DNA from 4 places in the Eggerthella guodeyinii genome. Region 4 is predicted to be linked to each of the others. Evidence: predicted binding sites of a transcription regulator. Region 4 holds the regulator's gene; each other region holds the start of a gene.
What was found. Region 4 encodes LexA, which represses DNA repair genes until DNA is damaged. Its sites were predicted from a motif close to CNAACANNTGTTNG; they were not measured.
Positions count from the first base shown of each region.

Region 1: a site for LexA is predicted at 4,148-4,161, ahead of GS424_RS09275 (Y-family DNA polymerase). Genes of this name have one in related genera too.
Region 2: a site for LexA is predicted at 2,135-2,148, ahead of uvrB (excinuclease ABC subunit UvrB). Genes of this name have one in related genera too.
Region 3: a site for LexA is predicted at 3,760-3,773, ahead of ruvC (crossover junction endodeoxyribonuclease RuvC). Genes of this name have one in related genera too.

Region 1 is NZ_CP063310.1:2,211,869-2,217,044, forward strand. It holds gene GS424_RS09260 (excinuclease ABC subunit UvrA) at 1-1,729, shown strand, start outside; gene GS424_RS09265 (GNAT family N-acetyltransferase) at 1,726-2,343, shown strand; gene GS424_RS09270 (YolD-like family protein) at 2,462-2,791, opposite strand; gene GS424_RS09275 (Y-family DNA polymerase) at 2,784-4,121, opposite strand; gene GS424_RS09280 (ornithine carbamoyltransferase) at 4,395-5,176, shown strand, end outside.
Region 2 is NZ_CP063310.1:3,401,385-3,406,560, reverse strand. It holds gene coaE (dephospho-CoA kinase) at 1-107, shown strand, start outside; gene GS424_RS14575 (YeiH family protein) at 204-1,277, opposite strand; gene uvrB (excinuclease ABC subunit UvrB) at 2,243-4,393, shown strand; gene GS424_RS14560 (Pr6Pr family membrane protein) at 4,513-5,176, opposite strand, start outside.
Region 3 is NZ_CP063310.1:1,180,618-1,185,793, forward strand. It holds gene GS424_RS04730 (MarR family winged helix-turn-helix transcriptional regulator) at 16-912, shown strand; gene GS424_RS04735 (FAD-binding protein) at 964-2,796, opposite strand; gene GS424_RS04740 (TetR/AcrR family transcriptional regulator) at 2,955-3,599, opposite strand; gene ruvC (crossover junction endodeoxyribonuclease RuvC) at 3,828-4,406, shown strand; gene ruvA (Holliday junction branch migration protein RuvA) at 4,403-4,996, shown strand; gene ruvB (Holliday junction branch migration DNA helicase RuvB) at 5,044-5,176, shown strand, end outside.
Region 4 is NZ_CP063310.1:2,050,334-2,055,509, reverse strand. It holds gene GS424_RS08515 (MerR family transcriptional regulator) at 1-68, opposite strand, end outside; gene dut (dUTP diphosphatase) at 129-575, opposite strand; gene nrdR (transcriptional regulator NrdR) at 577-1,023, opposite strand; gene GS424_RS08500 (ATP-binding cassette domain-containing protein) at 1,130-2,644, opposite strand; gene GS424_RS08495 (hypothetical protein) at 3,043-3,312, opposite strand; gene lexA (transcriptional repressor LexA) at 3,455-4,093, shown strand; gene GS424_RS08485 (signal peptidase II) at 4,151-4,702, opposite strand; gene hflX (GTPase HflX) at 4,689-5,176, opposite strand, start outside.

The DNA.
Region 1 (5,176 bases), 160 kb from region 4:
GCTGGACTTCACCTACTTCAACGCCGTCTACACCGTGGAGAACGCGCTGGCGAAGGTGAAGGACGAGAAGGGCTTGCGCCGCGTGGCCCGCTTCCTCAAGCAGGGCACCTGCCCCGTCTGCCACGGCACGCGCCTGTCCGAGCAGGCGCGCAAACCGCAGGTGGCGGGCATCAACCTGGCGCAAGCGTCGGAGATGACCCTCGAGGAGCTGGTCGCATGGGCAGACGCCGTGCCCGGCGGCCTCCCGCCCGAGATGCGGCGCATGGCGGCGAGCATCGTCGAGTCGTTCCAGCACACGGCGCGCCGCCTCGTCGACCTGGGGCTGGGCTACCTCGCGCTCGACCGCGCGGGCTCGACGCTGTCCACCGGCGAGCGCCAGCGCGTGCAGCTGGCCCGCGCCGTGCGCAACCGCACCACCGGCGTGCTGTACGTGCTGGACGAGCCGTCCATCGGCCTGCATCCGTCCAACATCGACGGGCTCATCGAGGTCATGCGCGACCTCATCGCCGACGGCAACTCCGTGGTCATGGTGGACCACGACGCGCACATCCTGCGGGCGGCGGACTGGCTGGTGGAGATGGGCCCGGGCGCGGGCGCCGACGGCGGGCGCGTCGTCGCGCAGGGGTCGCTGGCCGAGGTGGAGACGAACCCCGACTCGCTCATCGGCGGCTTCCTGTCGGGCGCGGAAACCGTGCGCGTGCGCGAGCGCATCCCCGCAGACGAGGTGTTCGCCCGCGGCCGCATCGAGCTGGCCACCGGCGCGCTGCACACCGTGAAGCCGCTCGAGACGGCCATCCCGCGCGGCCGCCTGACCGCCGTCACCGGCGTGTCCGGCTCGGGCAAGACGACGCTCGTGCTGGAGAGCCTCATCCCGGCGCTGGCGGCGAACGCGAGCGGCAGCGCGCTCCCCTCCCACGTGAAGCGCGTCGAGGCCGCGGGCATCGAGCGGGCGAACCTCATCGACGCCACGCCCATCGGCTCGAACGTGCGCTCCACCGTGGCCACCTACGCCGGCGTGCACGACGAGCTGCGCCGCGCCTTCGCGCGCACGCCCGAGGCGAAGGCGGCCGGGTTGAAGGCGGGCGACTTCTCCTACAACACCGGAAAGCTGCGCTGCCCCGTCTGCGACGGCACGGGCTCCATCAGCCTGGACGTGCAATTCCTGCCCGACGTGGACATCGTCTGCCCCGCGTGCGGCGGCTCGCGTTACGCGCCCGAGGCCGATCTCGTCCATCGGCCGGGCGCCGGTTGCGACGACCCCGGCTGCACGCTGCCCCAGCTCATGTCCATGACGGTGGACGAGGCGCGCACGCCCGCGTCCGACCTGAAGAAGGTGCGCGCCCGCCTGGACACGCTGCACGACCTGGGGCTGGGCTATCTCACCCTCGGCGAGGCCACGCCGGCGCTGTCGGGCGGCGAGGCGCAGCGCCTCAAGCTGGCCAGCGAGATGGGGCGCACGCAGGACGACGCCGTGTTCGTGTTCGACGAGCCCACCATCGGCCTGCACCCGCTCGACGTGCGCACCCTGCTGCGCGTGTTCGAGAACCTCGTCGCCCACGGCGCCACCGTGGTGGTCATCGAGCACGACCTCGACGTCATCGCGAACGCCGACTACGTGGTGGACCTCGGCCCCGGCGGCGGCGAGTCCGGCGGCCGCATAGTCGCCGTCGGCACCCCCGCCGAGATAGCCGAGAACCCCGAAAGCATCACCGGGAGGTACCTGGCATGAGGCCCGAAACCGCATCCTCGAACCCGCTCAACACGCCCGACCTGGAAACGGAGCGGCTTCGCCTGAGGCGCTTTGACGAGGAGGATCTCGACGACCTCTTCGCCATCTACGCCGACGAGGCGACGAACACCTTCCTCCCCTGGTTCCCCGTGAAGTCGCTGGAGGAGGCGCGCGCGGTGTTCGAGGAACGCTACGCGAGCGTCTATCGGCAGCCCCGCGGCTATGCCTATGCCGTCTGCCTGAAAGACGGCGGCGCGCCCATCGGTTACGTGCATGCCAGCTTGGGCGAAAGCCACGACCTCGGCTACGGCCTGCGCTCCTCATTCTGGCACCAGGGCATCGCCACCGAAGCGTGCGCCGTCGTCCTCGAGCGGCTGCGAGCCGACGGCGTGCCCTTCGTCACCGCCACGCATGACGTGCAGAACCCGCGCAGCGGCGAAGTGATGAAGCGCCTCGGCATGAGCTACCGCTACACCTACGAAGAGCAATGGCAGCCGAAGAACCGCACGGTGATGTTCAGGCTCTACCAGCTCGACCTCGACGGCAACGACGCCCGCACGTATCTGCGCTACTGGAACGACGCCCTCGCTCGCTTCGTGGAGCCGAGCGTCTGAGAGACGTACGCCCATTGGAAAGCAGCTTGCACGCCATGGTGCAATCCTTCGACTACGGCGCCCTGCGGGCGCCTCCGCTCAGACGCTCGGACCTCTTGCGCATCGGCGGCGGTTCGGCCTAGAGCGCATCCCCTTCGTCGATCTCCGCGATATCGTCGAAGGGGATGCGGGTGCGGACGACGGTGATGGTGCGGCCGGCGAGGTCGATGTCGCTGACGAGGCCGCGCGCGGTCACGTACGCCTCGCCGTCGTGGTAGACGACGCTCGCCATCGTCCGGCGTTCCACCTGCGCGAGACGCTGCGACAGCTCGAGCGCCTCCTCGTCGGTCAGCTCGCGCTTCGGCTCTGCCACGCGCTCGCGCTCGCGGATGAGGTCGTAGTAGCCCTTGAGCGCGGCGAAGGGCATGAACTGCTGCGCGCGGTCGGCGCGGGGGCGGCGCTCAGGCATGATGGCCCCCGATCTGCTCGTTGCGCTCGCGCGCCGTGGCCTTCTCCTTCAAGCTGGTCCCGCGCAGAAGCGCGTTCTTGCCGAAGCGGTCCTTCACGGCCAGCACGGCCCGCTGCAGCCGGCGCTCCTCGGCTTCCACCTCCACGTCCGCGAACAGGTCCATGGTGGCGAACTCCTCGGGAAGCACGCCGCCGAAGCCCACGTTGATGCGGCGGATGGGCGCGTCGGCGCGCGTCGTCTCCTCGAACAGCTCGAGGAACCGCGGCATGAGCTTCGAGTAGAGGTTCGTGCGATCCGCCTGCTTGCGCGTGCCGCCGGTATGCGCGCCCCCGCGCCGGCCGCTCGCGGGCCGCCTGCCGTGCCCGCCGTCGAAGAACGCGCCGTCCGCTTCGCCCGCGCGCTCCCCCGGATCCTTCGCGTAGCCCACGTACAGGGAGATGGACGCCGCCACGAGGCGCTTGTCCACGAGGTCGAGCACGAGCTGGTCCACCATCTCCTTGAGCACGTCCTTCGCCTCGTCGTAGGAATAGTCGCACGGCAGCACCTGGCCGTTTCCCAGAGAATGCCCGCCGGGCTCGTAGGCGTGGATGTCGGCGATGGTGCAGGGCTCCACGCCGTGGGCGTGGTCGATCAGGTACTCCGCGTTTACGCCGAACTCGCGGTAGAGCGTGCTCTCGCTCATCTCGCACACCCCGCGCAGGTCGTACACGGCGTACTTCGCCAGCCGCTTCGCGATGCCGGGGCCGATGTTCCAGATGTCGGTGATGGGCCGGTGGGTTTGGATCGAGCGCTCGAATTCGGCCTGGTCGAGGTAGCCGATGCGGTCCTCGGCGTGCTTCGCCGTGATGTCGAGCGCCACCTTGGCGAGGAACAGGTTCGACCCCACGCCCGCCGTGGCGCACACGCCCGTCTCGGCCAGCACCGCGTCCATGAGCATGACGGCGAACTGCCGGGCGCTCATCCGGTACAGCGCGAGGTACGGCGTCGCGTCGATGAAGCACTCGTCGATGGAGTACGCGTGGACGTCCTCGGGCGACACGTAGCGCAGGTAGATCGAGTAGATGTCGGCCGACACCTCCATGTAGCGCTGCATGCGCGGCTTCGCCATGACGTAGTCCACGCCCGCGGGGATCTCGAACACGCGGCAGCGGCTCGAGAGGCCGAGCGCCTTCATCGACGGCGTGATGGCCAGGCAGATGGTCTTCTCCGTGCGCTCGGGATCGGCCACGACCAGGTTCGCGGCGAGCGGGTCGAGCCCGCGGTCGACGCACTCGACGCTCGCGTAGAAGCTCTTCAAGTCGATGCACACGTACGTGCGCTCCTTCGCCACCGTCGCCTCCTCGTTTCACGACAACCAAAACACTTGTTCGTACAGTATAGCGCTTTTCCACGCCGATCCGACGCGGATCTCACGCGGTTCACCCGCCGTCGCAACGCGGTTCCCCCGCCGTTGCGCACGCCGAACGCGCAGTAACACCCCATCGTACCGACGCCCTCACCTTCGAAATGGCTCCGAGGGGTCATTGAGGGTTATTCCCGCTCGTCCATACACTTCTTACCCAATGGAGCCCGAGAGGCGGTGTTCCGCGAAGTCTAAGGAGTGATGGAAGTGAAGCACGAACACTACATGGACATGAACCGTTTGAGCGACTGGAGCGTCGAGCAGATCGACGAGTTGCTCGACACCTGTCTGCTGCTCAAGGAAATGGAAGAGAAAGGCGTGCGCCTCCCCCTTCTCAAGGACGTCTCCCTTGCGATGATGTTCGACCAGCAGTCTACCCGCACTCGCGTGAGCTTCGAGACCGCGATGACCCAGTTCGGCGGGCATGCCATGTTCCTCGGTGGCAGCTCTCTGCACTCAGGCTCCGGTCAGGAGGACATCGCCGAGACCGCGGCCATCATCTCGAGCATGGCAGACGCCATCATGATCCGCAGCAAGAGCCAGCGCGTCATCGACGAGGTCGTGGCAAACTCCACCGTCCCCGTCATTTCCGGCATGAGCTGCAACGATTTCCGTGCCGACGGCTTTGGTAGCCAGGAGCAGCACCATCCGACGCAGGTCATCGCCGACCTCATCACGATGATCGAGCGCAAGCCTCAAGGAAAGAAGCTCTCCGACTGCACCTTCATGTGGCTCGGCGACGGTGCCGACGGTTTCGACTGCGTCTTCATGGACCATCTCTCGCTCTTCCCCCGTCTGGGCATCCGCGTCATCTGCGCGGGTCCCAAGAAGTTCTGGCCGAGCGAGGATCTTCTCGAGCAGTGCCGCAAGCAGGCCGCCGAGGACGGCAACGGAGAAATCATCTGCACCGAGGACCCGATCGAGTACGCCCCGGAAACGGACTTCTTCTACACCGGCGTCGTGAACTACCACAAGGAAGGCGT
Region 2 (5,176 bases), 1.4 Mb from region 4:
CCGACCGCATCGAGGCGTCCGACGTGGTGTTCAACAACGACGGCACCCCCGACGAGATGCGCAACAAGGTGCTCGCCTGGTGGGGAGACTACTCGAAGGACCTGTAAGAGCGTAGCGCTACGTGTGGGAGGGGCCCCGGTTCGGACGAACCGGGGCCCTTTTTTGTCTGGGCCGTGCCGCGACCCTCCCGGCTTTCCGGCGGGTTACCAGAGGCCCAGGACGTGCTGCATGCCGAGGCTGACGGCGGTGATGGCGATCCAGCAGCACAGGCCCATGAGGATGGGCTTACCGCCCGTCTTCACGAGGTGCACGATGTCGGTGTTCAGGCCGATGGCGGCCATGGCCATGACGATGCAGAACTTCGACAGCGTCTTGAGCGGCTCGAACAGCGCGACGTCGATGCCTGCGGCCACGGCGACGGTGGTGATCACGGACGCGGCCAGGAACAGCACGATGAACACGGGCAGCGCGCGGCGCAGGCTGAAGCCGCCGAGCTTGCCGGTGGGTTTGACCACGCTGCGGGCCTGCGCTTCGAGCGCAGCGGGATCGCGGCTCTCGCGGCGCGCCACCCAGATACCCAGCACGAGCGTGATGGGGATGATGGCCAGCGTGCGGGTGAGCTTGACGATGGTGGCCTGGTCGAGCGCGTTCGAGCCGGGGTGCATGCCGTCCCACGCCGCTGCTGCGGCCGTCACCGAGGACGTGTCGTTCACGGCGGTGCCGGCGAACAGGCCGAAGCCCTCGTTGGACATGCCCAGCGCGTTGCCGAGCGACGGGAAGATGAGGGCGGCCAGCACGTTGAACAGGAAGATGACCGAGATGGCCTGAGCCACATCCTTGTCGTGCGCTTTGATGACGGGCGCGGTGGCGGCGATGGCCGAGCCGCCGCAGATGGACGATCCGACGCCGATGAGCGTCGAGATCTCGGAGGGCATGTGCAACACCTTGTGCAGCACGAACGCCGTGATGAGCGCCGTGGCGATGGTGGATCCGATGATGGGCAGCGACATCATGCCCACCTGAGCGATCTGCGCGAGGTTCAACCCGAAGCCCAGCAGCACGACGGCGGCCTGCAGCACCTTCTTGCCCGCGAACGCGATGCCCGTCTGCACGGGTCCGCGCGTGGGCTGCTTCCAGAACACGGCGATGGCCATGCCGGCCAGGATGGCGAACACGGGCCCGCCGATGATGGGGAGCAGCTGTCCGACGAACCAGCACGGAACGGCGATGGCCACGCATACCGCCAGCCCGGGAAGATTCTTCAGCGCGTTGGTCACGATCAGTCCTTCTATCACGAACGGGGCTCGCGCCCCGTATCCGTCATTAACGGCGAGAGAGTATATCACTGCCGCCATAGCGCCGCCAATTCTGAGTCCACCTCGTTTTCTTTTATTCACGAACAAATGTATGTATTTATGTGCTATACTGCTAGTACAAGAAAAAGAGCCAGTGCAAGCGCCTTCGAATCACTTGAATGGTCGGATGTCCATAGATGGCGACGGTGTTCCGCGTCGCCCGTACCACGCTTGCAAGATCCGCGAGATCCTCTCAGATTTCGGAACGCCTTAGAGAGGTGCATGCTCCATGCCTGATCGCGAGAAGATCAATGCTCGAGGTATCGAAGTTACGTTCTACACGAGGGAATCTCATGCCGACTATGTGTCGCTTACCGATATCGCACGATATAAAAGTGCCGTACCGAAGGACGTTATTAAGAACTGGTTGAGGACGCATGACGTCATCGAATTCCTCGGTCTTTGGGAAAAGCTGCACAACCCGCGTTTTAAAGGGGTCGAATTCGATTCCTTTAAAGATCGGTCGGGAAGCAATTCTTTCACACTCTCTCCAAGCCAGTGGATCGAACGGACCGATGCCGTCGGCATAGTGCCGCGCCCAGGGCGTGGAGGAGAACCTCGTTCCCAGCGAGGTAGACGAAGCTCAGCTCATCGTCCTGTCGAACCTGGAAAGCTACAACGCCGAGATGGTCAAGAGAGGGCTCGACCAGGGGTGTCGGCTGGAAGCGCTCAACCGAGCAGCTCTCGCTGTTGCTCCGCTCCGGTGCGGCCGAGGGGCTGGAAAGCGGCAGGATGAGTTCGGAGCACGGACTACCTCCTGTTTCGTAACCATTTACTAACGAACATATGTTCATATCGAAGGGGCTGTGCTACACTGGTTCCCTTGTGAGATTTTTCGTCGCGCGGCCCGACACGTCGGCGCTCCGCTGTTATTCGGAAGGAGCAGCATGGCTCATCTTTCCAATATCGAAGGCATCGAAATGGAGGGCAAGCTGCCCGAGGTTCGCCTTGCCGCCACGCCCTTCGAGGTGGTTTCGCCGTACGAGCCAGCAGGCGACCAGCCGCAGGCTATCGAGAAGCTGGCGAAGGGCATCGAGGATGGCCTGCGCTATCAGAACCTGCTGGGCGTCACCGGCTCCGGCAAGACGTTCACGATGGCGAAGGTGATCGAGGCCGTGCAGAAGCCCACGCTCGTCATGGCGCCGAACAAGACGCTTGCGGCGCAGCTGGCAAGCGAGCTCAAGGAATTCTTCCCCGAAAACGCCGTGGTGTACTTCGTGTCGTACTACGATTACTACCAGCCTGAGGCGTACGTGCCCTCGTCCGACACGTTCATCGAGAAGGACGCGTCCATCAACGAAGAGGTGGAGAAGCTGCGTCATGCGGCCACGTCGGCGCTGCTGTCGCGGCGCGACTGTATCGTGGTGGCGTCGGTGTCGTGCATCTACGGCATCGGCTCGCCGATGGACTACGCCGGCATGGCCGTGTTCGTGGACAAGCAGAAGGACATGGATCGCGACCAGGTCATCCACGAGCTCATCGACATCCAATACGACCGCAATGACTACGAGCAGAAGCGCGGCACGTTCCGCGTGCGCGGCGATGCGCTCGACGTGTTCCCGCCTTATGCCGACCATCCTATCCGCATCGAGTTCTGGGGCGACGAGATCGAGTCCATCACCGAGATCGACAACGTGACGGGCGAGGTGCTCAACGAGTTCGAAGCGCTGCCCATCTGGCCTGCCTCGCACTACGTGACCGCGCGTCCGAAGATGGACCGCGCGCTGGGCACCATCCGCGACGAGCTGCGCGAGCGTTTGCAGCAGTTCAAGGAGGAAGGCAAGCTGCTGGAAGCGCAGCGCCTCGAGATGCGCGTGAACTACGACCTGGAGATGCTGGAGACGATGAACTTCTGCTCCGGCATCGAGAACTACTCGCGCCACATGGACGGACGCGAGCCGGGCGAGCCGCCCTACACGCTGATCGACTACTTCCCGAAGGACTTCTTCTGCATCATCGACGAGAGCCATGTGACGGTGCCGCAGATCCGCGGCATGCACGAAGGCGACCGCTCGCGCAAGATCACGCTGGCGGAGCACGGGTTCCGCCTGCCCAGCTGCCTGGACAACCGCCCGCTGCGCTTCGACGAGTTCGAGGATCGCATCCCCCAGTTCGTGTACGTCTCGGCCACGCCGGGCGATTACGAGCAGAAGGTGTCGCAGCAGCAGGTGGAGCAGATCATCCGCCCGACCGGCTTGCTGGATCCCGAGATCATCGTGCGCGGCTCGGCGTCGCAGATCGACGACATCATCGACGAGTCGAAGGAGCGTGCTGCGCGCAACGAGCGCGTGCTCATCACCACGCTCACGAAGAAGATGGCCGAGGACCTGACCGACCACCTGCTGGACCAAGGCGTGAAGGCGCGCTACATGCACTCCGACATCGCGACGCTCGAGCGCGTGGAGATCCTGCGCGACCTGCGCCGTGGCGAGTTCGACGTGCTCGTGGGCATCAACCTGCTGCGCGAGGGCCTTGACCTGCCGGAAGTGTCGCTCGTGGCCATCCTCGACGCCGACAAGGAAGGCTTCCTGCGCAACCACCGCTCGCTCATCCAGACGATCGGGCGTGCGGCCCGCAACGTGTCGGGCCAGGTGATCATGTACGCCGATAAGATGACGGATTCCATGGCGCTGGCCATCGACGAGACGAAGCGCCGTCGCGCTATCCAGATGAAGTACAACGAGGAGCACGGCATCGAGCCACAGACCATCCGCAAGGCCATCAACGACATCATGAGCTACGTCACCGACGAGATGGGCACCACCACGGCCGAGCAGGTGAACAAAGAGCTGGCCGAGCTGTCGTGCGAGGAGGTGCTGCGCATCATCCAGTCGATGGAAGACGACATGGCCTCGGCGTCGAAGAGCATGGACTTCGAGGAAGCCGCACGCCTTCGCGACCAGGTGGTCAAGCTGCGCGTCCAGGTGGAGGGCGGCAGCGAGGACGACGTGCTGAAGGACCTCAAGAAGAACGCCCGCAAGGGCAGCGCCTACGGCAATCGCAAGAACGCCGCCTACGGCAGCGCCCGGAGGTCGTAGGGATCGCGTCGCACGCGGCAGCGTGAGGGGCGAGCGCCTCGTGCCGCAGCGTCGTCTCGCACGGCGAGCGCCCCGCGCCGCAGCGTCGTCTCGCACGGCGCGGCGGCGCGCGTGGGGCTTCAGCTTCGGTCGCGTCGCTTCTCGTCGGCGCGCCTGCCTGCGCGCTTGCCGATGCGCGCGAGCAGGCGGTCGATGCCCACGTACGCGTAGCCCAGGGCGATGAACGCGGCCAGCAGAACCGCCGCGGTGACGGCAACCGTACCCGCACCGTTCGCGTCGATGTCGATGAACGGGTAGGGGTAGCGTGACGCGCCGTCGTAGCCCATGTTCGCTCCGAACAGGTTGACCAGGGCTATCGCATAGGCGAAGTACGCTAACGGGAACACCATCCACACCAGCGGCCCCGTCTTGCTCATGCGGCCCTTCTCGTCGAACAGCAGCCAGTCGAGGACGCAGCCGATGGGCACGAGGTAGTGCAAGGCGAGCACCGCGAAGCTGAAGCTCCCGTCGGGCAGTCGCACCCCGCCTCCCAGCAAAAACGTCGCCACCAGGCAGGTGACGGTCACGGCCATCAGGGCGGCGTACTTGAGCCGCGGCGCCCACGCGGCGCCGTCGCCGGGATGCCACACGAGGTGAACGATCGCGCCGATGAAATAGGCGACGGCAACCGCGTTGCTGAGGTTCGTGAAGTAGAAGAAGAACCGGGGATTGAACGACCCCTCGAAAAGGCCCAGCTGATCGAGCAAGCCTACGGCTCCTACCAGGACGATCAGGCACTTGAAC
Region 3 (5,176 bases), 870 kb from region 4:
GCGCAAGGAGCATCTTTGAGCGTCACGCCGATATTCTCCCATCAATTCCTGCAAGTGCTCGCGGCCACCAACGGGACCATCCAAAAGGTCGTCTCCCAGGCTGGCGGCGTGGCGGTGACCGACTACTGCATCTTGCAGGAGCTGATCGTCGCAGCGCGCCCCATGGGCCTGTCCGAGTTCAAATCGTTCCTGCTGCTGCGCAGGAACACGGTTTCGGCTGCGGTCAGCAGGTTGGAGGAGCGGGGTCTGGTGTCGAAATGCGCCGACGAGCGCGATTCCCGCAAGGCGACGATCTGCCTGACGGTCGACGGGCGGAATCTGGCCGACGGCATTTCGCACGCCATCCGCGATGCCCTGCTCGATGCGTTTTGGAAGGTCTCGGCCGATGAACGCGTCAATTGGGGCATGATGGTCGACTCGCGCGTGTTCGTCGAAAACGGCTTGGGCATCCAGGAAGGCGCGCCGTCCCTCGATGACGAGAGCCTGGTCATCCCCGCATGGATCATGGCGTTGCACTATATCGACCAGCTGTGGACCACCACGCTCGCGTCGAGCGTGCACCTGTCGCTCAGCGAGTTCCGCACGCTCGACCTGCTCGCCGAAGAGGGCGCGCCGCTCAGGCAGGGCGACATCGCCAGCAGGCTGCGCATCGAGACGAGCGCCCTTTCGCGCATCGTCCGATCGCTGCGCATGCGCGAACTGGTCCAGGCGCGGCGATCGGACGACGATAAGCGGTCGTTCATCGTCGAGATCACTCCGGAAGGGGGAGCTGTTTCAACGCGGGGCCGCGATCTGCTCGTGCAGGCGACGGATCGCTACTACGTCTCCCTGACCGAGCAGGAGAGGGATCGGCTGCGCGATTGGCACCGGAGGATGTACGCGAACTTCGAAGCGGTCGGGCTCTACGCCTGACCGCTTCGCCGTTGTGTTCGGGCCGGGGGCGGGTGCTTCCGGCCCTTTCGCTTATCTCTCGTGCTCGATCAGCTTCTTGGCGGCGATGTAGCCGGTGATCAGCGAGCTGCCGACGCCGCCGAAGTACGTGCCGCCGTTGCCGGCGAGGCAGCCGTAGTTGCCCTCGCCGTCCATGCCGCCCATGGTGGAGAAGCCCGCATACAGGCCGGGGATCGTCCTGCCGTCCTCGTCGGTAACCTGCAACAGATCGTTCACGCGCAGGCCGCACAGCGTCTTGCCGATCTGGCCGCCCACGATGGCCGCGTAGTAGGGCGGCGTGTCGATGGGGCTCAGCCAGCTCGGGTCGTAGGGGAAGGCCAGCTCGTCGTCGAAGCCCTGCGCGCACAGGGCGTTGTAGTCCTCGACGGCCCGCTTGACCACGGCGGGATCGAGCAGCAGCATCTCGGCCAGCTCCTCGATGGTGTCGGCCTTCTTGACGGCGCCGCGCTCGACGGCCGCCTCCACCTCGCCGATCCAGTCGGCGGACACGAGCCCCTTGTTCTCGGGCAGCCGGTCGGGGTCGGCGAGCGGGATGCGGCACTTGTCCTTGACGCTGTCGGGGGTGACGCTCTTCTTGAATATCTCCTCGGGGAACTTCGCGTCGCAGATGTTGTACACGTGGTGCCCTACGGCCGACATCCAGGCGCTCGTGGTGGACAGGTCGCCCATGCCGCCTATCAGGCAGGTGTTGTACGTGTCGATCTGCACGTTCTGGGCGTGGTAGGGCTGGCGATGGCCGTACTTGTCGATGACGAGCCACGGGTTGTGGAACAGCTGGCGCTCGCCGTGCCAGAAGTAGTGCCAGAACTGGCCGTCCCCGCCGGCGATGCTCTCGTCGATGCCGCCTTCCCAGCAGCACCACGAGTCGAAGCCGGAGAAGTCGGCGCCTACGCCCAGCCCCATGCGGAACACCTCTCCGGTGTGGAAGGGCATCGGGCCGCCCTGCACGGCACCCTCGTACGCGCTGGGGATGTACGCCCTGATGAGATCCTTGTTCATGCCGATGCCGCCCGCGGTGAGGATCAACCCCTTCCTTGCCTTGAGATAGTGCTCGGCGCCGTCTTCGTCGGTGGCGACGATGCCGGTCACGCGCTGCCCGTCGAACACGAACCGGGCCGCCGCCGTCTGCACGCGGATGTCGGCCCCGCCCGCCTTCGCGCGCTTCTCGAGCGCGTTCATGAGGTTGTCCTGAGCCAGCACGTTGTAGAACGCGCCCCCGCCGCCCTCGCGGCTGGCGTCGTTCCATGCGGCGCCGGTGCACACGAGGTTGCAGCCCTCCGTCGACGTGATCCACTCGTCGGCCTCCACGTGGTTGTCGATGAGCGTGCGCAGCAGCTTCTCGTCGATGGAGTAGTTCGCGCTCGATTCCGCGTCGCGGATGGCCGCATCGTCGTCGCCGCGGTACACGCCTGGGAACCCGAGTGCGTTCTGGGCCTCGGTGCCGCCGAGGATGTCGACGTAGCCGGCCGCGTGGCGGCTCGCGCCTCCCACGGTGGCCTCCTTGTCGATGGCGATGACCTCGAGCCCCTGTTCGGCCAGATAGCCCGCTGCGGCCAGCCCTCCGCCGCCCAGGCCCACGACGATCACGTCGGCTTCGTCGTCGTAGCGCTCGGGCGCCTCGGCGGGGAGGATGGGTGCCGCGTCCGGCAGGTCGGCGCCGATGATGCCGCGATCGAGCAGGCGCTGCGTGACCGCGGGAACGTCGCCCGTCGCGGCCGCCTCCTGCGCGTCGCCGCCGGACGGCGCGCATCCGGCGAGCGCCGCCCCGGTCGCCGCTGCGGCCCCGACGATGCCGACGCCTTTGAGGAAGCTCCTCCGTGAGAACGTGCGATCGGTTGTTTCCATGATGCCCCTCCGTTTCCCTGGATTGGAATCCCCTCGGATTCTCGTTCCATGATCGGGCGGAGCACGCGCATCCTCAAGAAACGAACGGGGCGCTCGTTTCCAACGTGGGACGGCGAAGGGGCGCCCGTCCCAGCAGGGGACGCGCGCGGCGGGGCGTTTCAGGCCTGCGTCTCCTCGGGCGCGTGCCTCAGCATCGACACGACGAACCTGCTGAGGTCGAAATCGCCGTCGTCGGCGTGGTCGACGGGGTCGTCCAGCAGCTTGCGCAGCCGCGGAGGGTAGCAGCTGGCAAACAGCTCGGCCAGCTCGGCGGGCGATTTGTCGATGGTGCCGCGAATCCAGTCCTCGGAAACGTCGAGGCCCGCCGCGGTCACCCATTCGATCTGGAACGCCAGCGCCTCGTCGACGCTCGTGCCGTGGCGCGTCTCCAGCGTCTCGCGGATGAGGGCGACCACGTGGCGGCGCTCCTCCTCGTCGCACACCAGCATCTCGGACGTTTTCTTCGCGGCGTTGAACAGATCCTTGAACAGCGCGAATATCTCAAGTGTGATGGCGATGCCCTCCTGGCAGGTCAGCGAGCGCCCCATCTTGCCGACACCCTCCTCGAGCGGGAACCGCAGGCACCAGGGGGCGATGTCGTACTTGCTGTGGAACGCGCGGTAGAAGCCGGAGCGAGACACGCCGGCCGTCTCGCAGATCTCGTCGACGGCGATCTCGTCCAAGCTCGTCTTCTTGCAGAGCTCGTTGGCGGTCGTCGCGATGAAGAACCGCTTCGCTATGATGGAGAACGTATCGTTGGGCATCGTCGCCTCCCCTTCGGCCGGGCGTCTGCCCGTAGTGTACCAGCTCGAAGAGGGCGCATGGAGCGTCGCGATGCGAACGCATGGGTAACGGCCTCTGACGAGGCTGTGAAAAAGCGCGCCTTCCAAGGGTTGACTCCCGGGCTTTGTGCTAGGATGTCAACGAACAAACGTTTGCAACCGAAACGCGCCCGCCGCGGACGCGGCGAGCGCGACGACGAGAAGGAATCGATGGCACGCACCGAACGAACCATCCTAGGGATCGACCCCGGCCTGGCCAACACGGGCTGGGGCATCGTGGAGCAGCGCGGGCCGCGCCTCGCGTGCACGGCGTACGGCTGCGTGTCCACGGCGAAGGATCTGCCGCTGGCCCAGCGCCTGCGGAAGATACACGAGCAGATGGCCGCGGTGATCGCGCGGTTCGAGCCGGCGTGCGTGGGCATCGAGACGGTGTGGTTCGGCGTGAACGTGCAGAGCGCGTTCGCCACGGGGCAGGCGCGCGGCGCCGCGCTCGTGGCGTGCGCCGAGCGCGACCTCGAGGTGCTGGAGTTCTCGCCCAGCCAGATCAAGCTGGCGGTGGTGGGCACGGGCTCGGCCGAGAAGGACCAGGTGCAGTACATGGTGCGCCAGCTGCTTGCGCTCGAGGACATCCCGCGCCCCGACCACGCCGCCGACGCGCTGGCGGCCGCCATCTGCTATACCACCCACGAGGGCTTTGCGCGCCGCACGGGCGCGGCGTGCGCGGCCTACGACGTTCCCGATCGCGGCGTTCCCGCGTGCGATGCTTCCGCTGGAAAGGACAGGCTATGATCGCGTTTCTCAAAGGGGTGCTGGCCGCGAAGACCGCCACGACCGCCTACATCGAGGTGAACGGCATCGGCTACGCCGTGGGCATGTCCCAGGCCGGGCTGTCGAAGCTGCCCGAGGCGGGCGCCGCCGTGGAGGTGCACACGTTCCTCCAGGTGCGCGACGATGGCCTCGCGCTGTTCGGCTTCCTCACGCTGGAAGAGAAAGCGCTGTTCGAGCGGCTTATCGGCGTGGGCGGCGTGGGGCCGAAGGTGGCGCTCGCCGCGCTGTCGGCGTTCTCGCCCGCGGGCCTCGTGGCCGCCGTGCAGGCGCAGGACGTGGCCGCGGTGCAGCGCATCCCCGGCGTGGGCAAGAAGACGGCGTCGCGCATCATCCTCGAGCTGAAGGGCTCGTTCGACGAGGGCCTTGCGGGCCTGTTCGACGAGGCGGCGCCCGTGGTCGCGTCGGCGGCGAACCTCGCGGGCACGCGGGAGGCGCTGCTGTCGATGGGCTTCACGTCCGAGGAGGCTGACGTCGCGCTCAAGGGCGCTCCCGAGGGCGCGGCCGAAAGCGTGCTGCTACAATATGCGCTGAAGCGACTGGGAACGAACTAGGCGAAGCCGGGCGGCGCCGCGCGCGCCGTCGGGACGGATAGGCGGCTATGGCAGACAACGGCATTGAAATAGAAGGGCTCGTGTTCGAGGCGGGCGCGGGGGCGGGGCGCGACGATGCGCCGCCGGCCGACGCGCGCTCGCGCGCGGTGACGCCCACGCTCACCGAGGACGACCTCGCGC
Region 4 (5,176 bases):
GCGACCTCGCTGATGCCGAAGCACGGCAACGTGCTCCGGGCGCTTTCACCGTGCTCGCTCGCATCCATCGGCGTCCCCTTTCGTCCTTGCTTAGAGTTACTCTAAGTGAGCGGAAACGGCGCGACGACCTACAGGCTCACGCCGCTGCTGCCGAAGCCGCCCGCGCCGCGCTCCGTCTCCGGCAGCTTCGCGCATACGTCGAATGAGGCGTCGGGCACGCGCATGATGACGAGCTGCGCGATGCGGTCGCCCCGCTTGATCTCGAACGCGTTCTGCGGATCGAGGTTGACCAGGATGGCCTGGATCTCGCCGCGGTAGTTGCTGTCGATCAGACCGGGCGCGTTGACCAGCGACACGCCGTGCTTGATGGCCAGCCCGCTGCGCGGCAGCACGAAGCCGGCGTAGCCGCACGGGATGGCCACGGCGATGCCGCACGGAACGAGCTTGCGCTCGAAGGGCTTCAACGTGTCGTCGCAGGTGGCGCGCAGATCCACGCCGGCGTCGCCCTCGTAGGCGTACGCGGGAACGGGCAGCTCGGCATCGAGCTGCTGCAAAGGTACCGATACGTGCTCCATGTTAGCGCAATCCCTCCAATGCGGCGGCGAACTCCTCGACGTTGCGGAAGTCCTTGTACACGCTCGCGAAGCGCACGTAGGCGACGTCGTCGAGCTTGGCGAGGCGCACGAGCACCATGTCGCCCAGATCCTTCGATCCGATCTCGTTGCGCGAGGCGTTGCGCAGCTCGGCCTCGATGCTGTCGATGAGCGAGGCGATCTGCTCGGGCCCGATGGGTCGCTTCGCGGCGGCGTTGAGCAGCCCGCGCATGAGCTTCTGGCGATCGTAGGCCTCCGACGAGCCGTCGGCTTTGATGACGATGAGCGGATTGTCGCCCAGGCGCTCGTACGTGGTGAAACGACGCCCGCATTCGAGGCATTCGCGGCGCCGGCGAATGGCCGTGCCGTCTTCGGAAGGCCTCGAGTCGACCACTTTCGACTCTGGATTGCCACAGGAAGGACAACGCATACTTGCTCCTTTGCCGATTTTGGTTCAGCCTAACATACAATATATAGTGGTTCAATCGGCATACCGGATTCGCGCAAAAAACCTGCACGAACCGTGCGCGCCACCCCTACCGAACGGCGCGCACATACGTATCCCCCAGCCCAACCTCCCCTTTCGCCCGTTCGACCTCGAATACCCAGCGCTCGTCCACGAGCGCGTCGAGGAACCGCTCGTCATGCGACACGAGCACAAGCGCGCAGGCGCATTCGCCGAGCACGTCCTGCAGGGCCTCGATCGAGCGGATATCCAGATGGTTCGTCGGCTCGTCCATGACGATGAGATGCGGCGACGAGAGCAGGCTGCGCGCGATCAGGAGCTTGCGCACCTCTCCCGGGCTCAGATCCTCCCCGTCGAGCACGCGCGACGGCGGCGATTCGAGCCGCGCCACGATAGAAAGCACGCGTCCGCGCTCGGCCGGCGAGAGCCCGTGCAGCTCGTCGAGCAGCGCGCGCACCTCGCCGTCGTCTGCCTCCTGCGGAAGGTGCGCGACGCCCTCCGACAGCGTAACCCGGCGCAGGAGGGCTCTGAGCAGGGTGGACTTCCCTGCTCCGTTTCTGCCGACGAGTCCGATGCGGTCCTCGTTTCCCAGGTACAGCTCGGGATGGTGCAGCGCGCGTCCCGCGCCGAGCGGCATGCTGCCGGCGGGAAGGCGGGCGAGCACCTTGCGGGCGGCGGGAGCGGCATCCGTTTCCAGGGAGCCTCGGGCCTCCTTTTTGGCATCGAGGCCTTCGATACGCTTCTCGACGGCCTCGATGCGCTTGTCCATCTGCGACGAGAGCTTGCCCGCCTTGCCGTCCTGCCCGGAATAGACGGCGAGCTTGATCTTCGCCCGCCCGTCGCGATCGTGCCGGTCGAGGTGCCGCGCCGAACGGCGGGCCGACGCGCGGGCGGCGACCCCGTCGCGCCGCGCACTCTCGTTCCTGATGCGGGCAAGCTCCTCGCGGGCTTGGCGGCGCTCCGTGCGCACGGTCTCCTGGCGCAGGTCGAGCTCCCGGCGCGCCTGCGTGTAGGTGCCCGGGATGGCGACAGCCCGTCCCGCCTCGACGAACACGCACGATTGCACGAGACCGTCGAGCAGCGTGCGATCGTGCGACACGAGCAGCCCGACGCCCTTGAACGAGGCGAGCGCCTGCGCGACGAGGGCACGCGTGGGCGCGTCGAGGTGGTTCGTCGGCTCGTCGAGGGCGAGCACCTGCGGCTCCGCGGCCAGCGCGCAGGCGATCTGGATGCGCTTGCGCTCGCCATGGGACAGCGAATCGTAGCGCCACAGCCATTCGTCCTCGATTTCCAGCAGCGCGCGCAGTTTCACGGCCGTCGAGCCGTAGTCGCAGGCGAACTCCTCGAGCGTCGCAGGGGGCAGCGCGGTGGACTGCTCGCATATCGTGCCGCGCGTCCGGGGCGACACCGACCCCCGATCGGGCGGGAGCGCGCCGCACACGCAGCGCGCGAGCGTGCTCTTGCCGGCGCCGTTCGGCCCGACGATGCCCGTCCAGCCGTTCGAGAACGTGAGCGAGACGTCGTCGAGCGCGGGCTCGTCGGCACCTTCGTAGGTATGGGAAAGATGATGGGCGGTAACGAACATGGCGACCTCCGTCTGAGAGGCGCACGGGCGGCTCGGTGCAGCGTTCAGCGATGCCGATGAAGGGAATGCCAAGCGGCTTGGGAAAGCGGATGAAGCGCGAGGCGGAGTCGAGAACGATGGCGAAAGCGCACCCGATGCGGCTGATGGATACCTGCAAGGGGTGAAAAGAGGGCTTTCGTTATCGCTTCATGTTCCTTGTCTCCTTCGCGAGGCGCGCTCGCCTGCGGGTGCGGCGGCGCGGCACGGTTGCTGCTCGGCCGAGTCTACCACGGCGGGCGGAATGCGTAAACCCCCGAATGGACGCGCCTCCGGGGTGGCGGAGGCGCTACGCAGCCACAGAAACGCAGCATCTGTGGGTTATGGAACGGCCGCTGCGGGCCGTGGGAGAACGACGGGCGCTACAGCCCCATGAACAAGCTGGCGAACGCGAGCGCCGCGAACACGCACCCGCCGACGACCGCCTGCCAACGCTGCACGCGGCCGAACGACACGCCTTGCGCCGTGCCCGCGCGCACGGCGGACGCGAACGACGCATCGCCGCGCCCCGCATGCGCGCCGCGCCCGGTTTGGGCCGCGCGCTCGGGAAACGCGATAATGCGCGCCTGCCGAGCAGGTGCCGAATCGAGCTTCGGTTGAAGGGCCGAGGTTCCCTCGACGGGGTATTTCATCTCAAAATTCTTCATTTTATGCCCTCCTGCTCTTGCGTAGAACCTTTGTTCGCGTATATAATAGGTCGAACAAAGGTTCATGTCAATAGAAATTTCATACATTTGTTCGGTAGAAGATAGGGCGGCGACGAAAGGACGATCCATGGCCGAGAAAGTGACGAAGCGCCAGCAAGCGGTGCTCGACTGCATCGAGGAGTGCATTCGGGAGAAAGGGTACGGCCCGACCGTGCGCGAGGTATGCCAGAGCCTCGGCCTCTCCTCCCCCTCCACCGTGCACGTGCACTTGAAGGCGCTCGAGGAAAAGGGCCTCATCAAGCGCGACCCGCTCAAGTCGCGCTCCATCGCGCTCACCTATCCGCTCGAGGACGCTGCGCTGGCCACCAACGTCGTCGCGCCCAGCTTCAGCAACATCGTGAGCGTGCCCCTCGTGGGCAACGTGGCGGCCGGCTCGCCCATCCTCGCCGAGGAGAACATCACCGACACCCTGTCGCTTCCCACCGAGATCGTGGGCGACGCCCCGTCGTTCTTGCTGTCGGTGCGCGGCGAGAGCATGATCGAAGCGGGCATCAACGACGGCGACTACGTCGTGGTCAAGGAGCAGCCCGTCGCGAACAACGGCGACATCGTCGTGGCCATCATCGACGACGGCGCCACGGTGAAGCGCTTCTTCAAGGAAAGCGACCACATCCGCCTGCAGCCGGAGAACTCCACGATGGACCCCATCATCACCACCGATTGCGCCATCGCCGGCAAGGTGGTCGCGGTCTTCCGCCGCCTGTAACGTCGCACGCCGAACCAACGAAACGCCCCGCCGCTCGATGGAAGCGACGGGGCGTTTCTATTTGGCGTCGCGCCTCAACCGGGATGCCAGGTACGAGCCGTACGCCCGGAGGTCGAACGCGTCGCCGTGCGCAAGCGCCAGCGCGACGAAGACGACGAGCGAGACGCTGAGGTAGCAGTCCTTCACGTCGAACACGAACGCCCCGGGAACCTGCAGGAAATCGAGGCTGCCGCCCCAGAACACGCGGTCGACGAGCCCGCAGACGCAGCCGGCCAGGCCCACGGCGAACACGAAGGCCGCCGCCTTGCCCGGCTTCTCCACCGACGCGCGGTAGAACGCGTACGCGCTGAGCGCCAGCGCGATGGCCAGCACGTTGAGGGCGATGGCCACCGCCGGCACGCTGAGCACCTCGATGAAGTTGCCGCCCCAGGTCATCTTCTCGTTGACCGTCGGATAGTACTGCAGGACGTCGCCGACGAGGGAGAAGCTGTACCCCATCCCCCACCGCGCGATGACGAGCTTGACGCCCTGGTCGACCGCCACGAGGAGCGCGATCGACCCGATGAGCGCCAGCCGCCCTCCCGAGGGGGACGGCCTACTCGCCGCCATGCACGAACGGCCTGAACAGCCCGGCGTACGAAGGGCCCGCGAGCATGACGATGCGCGTGCCCGCCTCCTCGTGCGTCTCCGAGAGAATGTGGCAGCGCTCGTGCGCGATGGAGACGAGGTCGCCCCGGCTGTAGGGGATCAGCACGTCGAGGTGCTCGTCCTGCGCCGAGGCGACGCGGGCGACGTGGTCGACGAGCGCGCCCACGCCCTCCCCTGTCGCCGCCGACGCGAACTGCGCCTGCGGATGGCGCGCCTTGAGGGCCGCGAAATGCTCCTCGTCGAGCAGGTCGCACTTGTTGAACACGAGCACGCGCAGCAGGTCCTGCGCCTGGATCTGGCCGAGCACGTCCTCCACGGCGGCGATCTGCGCCTCGTACTCGTCCGACGACGCGTCCACCACGTGCAGCACGAGGTCGGCGCCCGTGATCTCGTCGAGCGTCGACTTGAACGCCTCGATGAGCGTCGTCGGCAGCT